DNA from 2 places in the Streptomyces durhamensis genome. Region 2 is predicted to be linked to the other one. Evidence: riboswitches for the same ligand, from Rfam matches in the RefSeq annotation. Region 2 holds a riboswitch; the other holds the start of a gene.

Region 1 (3,398 bases), on a different contig from region 2:
GCGCGAAGTTCTCGGAGGCGATCATCTCCAGCGTGGACTGCTGGCGGTGCAGCTCGGCGTCGACCGCGGCGGCGATCTCCGGGTCCAGCTCGTGCAGGGACGTGTTCAGGACGGTCATACGGCTACGACTCCTCAGCCGGCGTTCTGGGCGGTGTACTCGTCGGCGGAGAGCAGGTCGGCCGGCTCCTCCGTGACGCGCACCTTGAACAGCCAGCCGCCCTCGAAGGGGTCGGAGTTCACCAGCGACGGGTCGTTGACGACGTCCTCGTTGATCTCGGTGATCTCACCGGTGACCGGCGAGTACAGGTCGGAGACCGACTTGGTGGACTCCAGCTCGCCGCAGGTCTCGCCCGCGGCCACGGTGGAGCCGACGTCGGGGAGCTGGGCGTAGACCACATCGCCGAGCGCGTTCGCCGCGAACTCGGTGATGCCGACCGTCGAGACGCCGTCCTCGGCGGCCGACAGCCACTCGTGCTCCTTGCTGTAGCGCAGGTGCTGGGGGTTGCTCATGGCCTGAATTCTCCTGTACGCGCGGGAGTGCTGGTGAAGGGGGGACTGCTGGACCTGCTCGTGAGCAGGGGAGATGTGCGCAGGGTCACGTCACGCGACGCCATGCGCCCAGTGTCTACTTCTGTCGCTTGTAGAACGGCAGGGCCACGACCTCGTACGGCTCATGGCTGCCGCGGATGTCCACGCCGACGCCCTCGGTCCCCGGCGCCGCGTGCGCCGCGTCGACATAGGCCATGGCGATCGGCTTGCCCACGGTGGGGGAGGGGGCGCCGGAGGTGACCTCGCCGATCACCTCGCCGCCCGCGACGACGGGGTACCCGGCGCGCGGGACGCGCCGGCCCTCGGCGATCAGGCCGACGAGGACCCGCGGCGGGTTCTCCTGGGCCTTGGCGGCGGCCTCGGCGAGCGCCTCGCGTCCCACGAAGTCGCCCTCCTTCTCGAACTTCACCACCCGGCCGAGCCCCGCGTCGAAGGGGGTGAGCGAGGTGGTCAGCTCGTGCCCGTACAGCGGCATGCCCGCCTCCAGGCGCAGGGTGTCCCGGCAGGACAGGCCGCAGGGGACCAGGCCGACGCCCTCGCCGGCCTCGGTCAGCGCCTGCCACAGCTCCACGGCGTGCTCCGGCTTCACGAACAGTTCGAAGCCGTCCTCGCCGGTGTAGCCGGTGCGGGCGATGAGGGCCGGGACGCCGGCGACCGTGCCGGGCAGGCCGGCGTAGTACTTCAGGCCGTCGAGGTCGGCGTCGGTCACCGACTTCAGGATGCCGGGGGACTCCGGGCCCTGCACGGCGATCAGCGCGTACGCGTCCCGGTCGTCGCGGACCTCGGCGTCGAAGCCGGCGGCGCGCTCGGTCAGCGCGTCCAGCACCACCTGGGCGTTGGAGGCGTTGGCGACCACCATGTACTCGGTCTCGGCGAGGCGGTAGACGATCAGGTCGTCCAGGATGCCGCCGTCGGCCTGGCAGATCATGGTGTAGCGGGCCCGGCCGACGCCCACGGAGGCGATGTTGCCGACCAGGGCGAAGTTCAGCAGGGCGGCGGCCTGCGGGCCGGTCACGGTGATCTCGCCCATGTGGGAGAGGTCGAACAGACCCGCCTTGGTGCGCACGGCCACGTGCTCGTCGCGCTCGGAGCCGTAGCGCAGGGGCATGTCCCAGCCGGCGAAGTCGGTCATCGTCGCGCCGAGCGAGCGATGCAGGGCATCGAGCGCGGTACGACGGATTTCGGTACTGCTCATCGGACGGTCGTCTCCCAGGGCGAAGGCATGACGGGCGAGGTCGTTCCTCCCCATCTGTCATCGGAACCTGAGAGGTTCGCCAGGACCGCCCAGGGACGATCACGGCTTGCACCTTGGGTGGAGCCACTGTCGCAGCGGCCCGCTTTTCAGATGTGCCTCGCCCGCGCGGTAACGGGGCCTGAGAGATTCAAGGGAGGGACTTGCTCCTTCGGCGCCCCAGCGAAGACTGCTGGGAACTCTCCCGCGCGGATTCAAGCGGCCGGTATGCAGTTGGCGGCCACATCATTGCACGCCACACCCCCGCCCGTCAGGGCCCGCATCTGTAACCGGGCTGTGGCACTACGCGCACCGAACCGCCGAAGACCGTCCATTACCTTCTCTTTACATTAGATGGGCATGGGATGACCGAGCCGACAGGGGAGGACGATCACGGTGACCAGCACCCCGGCGTACGCCGCCACCACCGGTATCCCGGTGCCGAAGCAGCCCTCCGCCCCGGCCCGCGAGTGCTGCGCCGACCGCCCGGCCCCGGTCGTGCGCGACCTGCGCGAGGGCGCCGGCCGCAGCCCGCACGTCCTGCGCTTCGGCCCCGCGGACCTGGTGGTGATCACCGGCCTGCCCGGCAGCGGCAAGTCCACCCTGATGCGGCGCGCGGCCACCGGCCGCCGCATCGACTCCCAGGACGCCCGCGACCGCTTCGCGACCCGCCTGCCCCGCGCCCTCCCGTACGCCCTCTACCGCCCCCTGGTCCGCCTCGCCCACTACGCCCGCCTGCGCCGCGCCCTGCGCGCCGGCGAGGGCGTCGTCGTCCACGACTGCGGCACCCAGCCCTGGGTGCGCGCCTGGCTCGCCCGCGAGGCGCGCCGGCGTGGCGGCACCCTCCGTCTGCTCCTGCTCGACGTTCCGCCGCAGACCGCCCGCGACGGCCAGCGGACGCGCGGCCGGGGCGTCTCGCGCTACGCCTTCCGCCGCCACCGCCGTACGACCGCCCGGCTGCTCGACGCGGTCGAGCGGGGCGAGCTGCCCGCGGGCTGCGGCTCGGCGGTGCTGCTGGACCGTGCCGCGGCGGACGTCCTGCAGCGGATCGAGTTCAGCGGGTGAGGGGCCTCGTGACCGGCGGGTGGGAGGACGGCGTGCGGAGGGTGAGGGGCTGTCACGGGCACCCGCTAGCCTTCATGGTCACAGCAGTGGTTTCCAGCAGGCGGTAGGCAGATGGACTTCCCGGCGGACATTCCCGCGGACTTCCCGGCACAGGCGCACCCCCAGCCGCACGGCGGCTGGCCCGGCAACGAGCTGGAGGAGGTGCTCTCGGCCTCCCTCGGCGTACCCGCCGCGGCCGGCCGGATCATCGAGGTGCTGGGGCGCAGCCTGCTGTGGATCCCGCTGCCGAGCGGCGGCGGCCCGGACAGCGGCCCGCTGGACCTGCCCACGCTGGACCTCGGCGGCCAGGTGTACGTCCCGGCGTTCAGCTCCGAGGAGCAGCTGCGCCAGGCGGCCGGCCCGCACATGGCGTACACCATCGCCCCCGCCGTGGAGTTCGCCCGCGGTCTGCCCCCGCAGGTCGGCATCGCGGTCAACCCCGACGCCCTGGTCGGCATCCCGCTCCCGCCCGAGGCGGTGGCCGAGCTGTGCCGGGCCGGCCGCACCTCGCTCG
Region 2 (3,398 bases):
TCCTCGGCGGTCGTGTCGAGGGCCTCGATGTCGCCCTCGACGCCGAAGGCGGAGAAGACGGCGGCCAGCTGAGCCCGCTTGGTCGTCTCGTCGCAGGCGAGGGAGACGTGGTCGGCGTCGACGAGCCGCAGGTTGACGCCGCCCGCCCGGGCGGCGGCCACGACCTCGGCGGCCCGGCCGGGCACGCGCGCGGTGAGGGTGTCGAAGTAGGCACCGTGGACGATCTCCACACCGCCGGCCTTCAGGCCCGCGGCGAGGATCGTGGCGTACCGGTGCGTGCGCCGGGCGATGGCCTGCAGGCCCTCCGGCCCGTGGTAGACGGCGTACATGCCGGCCATCACAGCGAGCAGCACCTGCGCCGTGCAGATGTTGCTGGTGGCCTTCTCCCGGCGGATGTGCTGCTCACGAGTCTGCAGCGCGAGCCGGTAGGCCTTGTTGCCGTCCGCGTCGACGGAGACGCCGACCAGGCGGCCGGGCAGGCTGCGCGCGAACTTCTCGTGCACGGCCATGTAGCCCGCGTGCGGACCGCCGAAGCCCATCGGCACACCGAAGCGCTGGGTCGTACCGACGGCGATGTCCGCGCCCAGCTCGCCCGGCGAGGTCAGCAGCGTCAGCGCGAGCAGGTCGGCGGCCACGGTGACCAGGGCGCCCAGCTCGTGCGCCTGGTCGATGACCGGCTTGATGTCCCGTACGGCACCGGAGGCGCCCGGGTACTGGATCAGTACGCCGTTGATCTCGCGCTCGGCGATCTCGGCCGGAATGCCCTCGCTGAGGTCGGCGACGACGACCTCCACACCGGTCGGCTCCGCGCGCGTCTCGATGACGGCGATGGTCTGCGGCAGCGCGTCCGCGTCGATCAGGAACAGGCCCTTCTTGTTCCTGCCCATGCGCCGGGACAGGGACATCGCCTCGGCGGCGGCCGTGCCCTCGTCGAGCAGAGAGGCGCCGGAGGTGGGCAGACCGGTGAGGTCGGCGACCACGGTCTGGAAGTTCAGCAGGGCCTCGAGCCGCCCCTGGGAGATCTCCGGCTGGTACGGCGTGTAGGCGGTGTACCAGGCCGGGTTCTCCATGACGTTGCGCAGGATGACCGGCGGGGTGAAGGTGCCGTAGTAGCCCAGGCCGATCATGGAGTCCAGGACCTGGTTGCGGTCGGCGAGCGAGCGCAGCTCGGCGAGGACCTCGGCCTCGGTGCGGGCGCCCGGCAGGTCGAGGGCGTCGGCGTTCTTGATCACATCCGGGACCGCGGCGGCGGTCAGCTCGTCGAGGGAACCGTAGCCGACGTGCGCGAGCATCTTGGCCCGCGCCTCCTGGTCGGGCCCGATGTGGCGCTGTTCGAAGGGGATACCCGCTTCGAGTTCCGAGAGCGGAATGCGGTGGGCGGTCATTGCGGAGGCCTCCTGGTCTGACGCGACCTTCGAAGGGCACCACGGCGCGGGTGCCCGGACGGCCTCCCCCTCTGTCATCTCAACCTGAGAGCTTCACCGGGTACCCGAGGGCCCCGGCTTTCACCGTCGGTGAGAGCGGAAGCCGTCGACACCCGCCCTGCTTTCCAGAGTGACCTCGTCCGTGCGGTACGTGAGCCTGAGAGATTCCGGGGAGGATTTGCTCCTTCGGCGCCTCCGAGGTGGTCGGAGGACTCTCCCGCACGGGGTCAGCAGCCGCTGTCAGCCTACCAGCGAGGTCAACGCCCGAGCCTTCGAGTGGCCGCCTCCCTGAATGTGCTCTTTCGTAGTGCTTACGGATGTGTTGCGACCAAGTGGAGGGAGAGGGACCGTGCAGACCGAGATCGATCCGCGCAACCTGATCGGCCGCAAGGCGTTCGACCGCACTGGCACCAAGATCGGCACCGTCGACGAGGTCTACCTCGACGACGCGACCGGTGTGCCCGAGTGGGCGGCCATACGCACCGGCCTGTTCTCCCGGGACGCCTTCGTCCCCCTGGAGCCCAGCGAACTGGTCGAAGGCTCCCTCCACGTCCCCTTCGACCGCTCCCTGATCAAGGACGCGCCCGACTTCGGCGTCGGCCGCCACCTCTCCCCCGAGCAGGAACTCCAGCTCTACCACCACTACGGCCTGGACGTGGCCCCACCTCCCGCCGTCCCCGACCACGACTTCGGCAAGCTGGCGGGCTCGGAGGAGGCCTGAGCCCCGGCCGGCGCAACCGCCGCGGGCGGATCGGAGGGACCCGTCACCAACGGCAACGGATCAGCCTGCTCCAGCGCGGGATCGTCGACGGAGAACGTCCGCACCCGCCCCGGCGGGGACTGCGGCGTCTCGAAACGCACGGTCACCCGCCCCAGCCCACTGCCCTGGACCCACCCGGGCCCGTGCTCGGCGTGCCGCACATCCTGCCCGGCGCGCCAGTGCCGTTCGACAGGCTCCGGCCGCTCCACGGCGGCATCGGCCACGGCCTCCTCCGGTACCTCCGCCGCCCGCGCGGGCAGCGCCTGCGCGAACAGGTCCTCCTGCGTGTAGTCGGCGAGCCCGGACACCCCCACGCCCAGCAGCCGTACCCCGCCCGTGGTGTCCACCGAGTCCAGCAGCCGGGCGGCCGCCTCCCGCACGACCGCCGGATCGTCCGTGGGCCCTCTGAGCGTCTCGGAGCGGGTCAGGGTCGAGAAGTCGTACCTGCGGACCTTCAGCACGATGGTGCGCCCCGACAGCCCGGCCTCGCGCAGCCGCCGCACACAGCGGTCGGCGAGCCGCTGCACCTCCAGGCCGATGCGCAGCCGGTCGTGGATGTCCACGTCGTAGGTGTCCTCGACCGACACGGACTTCGCCTCGCGCTCGGCCACCACGGGCCGCTCGTCGCGGGCCAGCGCCATGGCGTACAGCGCGTGCCCGTGCGCCTTGCCCAGCAGCCGGACCAGTTCGTCCTCGCCCGCCTCCGCCAGCTCCCCGACCGTGGTGATCCCGGCTCTGCGCAGATGGTCCCCCGTGGCCGGCCCGACCCCCGGCAGGGTCCGCACCGGCATCGGCCCCAGCAGCGCCCGCTCCGACCCCGGCTCGATGAGCACCAGGCCGTCCGGCTTGGCCTGCTCGGAGGCGATCTTGGCGAGCATCTTGGAGGCCGCGAGCCCCACCGACCCGGTGAGTCCGGTGACCGCCCGGATGTCCGCGCGCAGCTTGGTCCCGGCCAGCCGCGCCGACCGCGCGTCCTCGGCCGTCCCGCCGGCCTCCAGGTCCACGAACGCCTCGTCCAGGCTGAGCGGCTCCACCAGCGGTGACAGCTCCCGCAGCAGCGCCATCACCTGCTCACTGATGGACCGGTACACGCTGAAGCGCGGCACCAGATAGGCGGCATTGGGCGCCAGCCGGCGGGCCTGGGCCATGGGCATCGCCGAGTGCACCCCGAAGACCCGCGCCTCGTACGACGCCGTGGCCACCACTCCGCGTGG

What was found. A riboswitch is a leader RNA that binds a small molecule or an ion and turns the genes downstream of it on or off. The one in region 2 is predicted to bind glycine.
Region 1: it holds a riboswitch for glycine, as region 2 does, so the genes downstream of both, gcvT (glycine cleavage system aminomethyltransferase GcvT) here and gcvP (aminomethyl-transferring glycine dehydrogenase) in region 2, are expected to answer to the same signal.

Annotation. Positions count from the first base shown of each region.
Region 1 covers NZ_JNXR01000033.1:41,165-44,562, reverse strand. The annotation lists gene glyA (serine hydroxymethyltransferase) at 1-118, opposite strand, end outside; gene gcvH (glycine cleavage system protein GcvH) at 133-510, opposite strand; gene gcvT (glycine cleavage system aminomethyltransferase GcvT) at 626-1,744, opposite strand; glycine riboswitch at 1,789-1,900, opposite strand; glycine riboswitch at 1,901-1,998, opposite strand; gene IO33_RS0135665 (AAA family ATPase) at 2,177-2,845, shown strand; gene IO33_RS0135660 (enhanced serine sensitivity protein SseB) at 2,957-3,398, shown strand, end outside.
Region 2 covers NZ_JNXR01000057.1:9,097-12,494, reverse strand. The annotation lists gene gcvP (aminomethyl-transferring glycine dehydrogenase) at 1-1,385, opposite strand, end outside; glycine riboswitch at 1,560-1,654, opposite strand; gene IO33_RS0141495 (PRC-barrel domain-containing protein) at 1,774-2,145, shown strand; gene IO33_RS0141490 (DNA polymerase IV) at 2,067-3,398, opposite strand, start outside.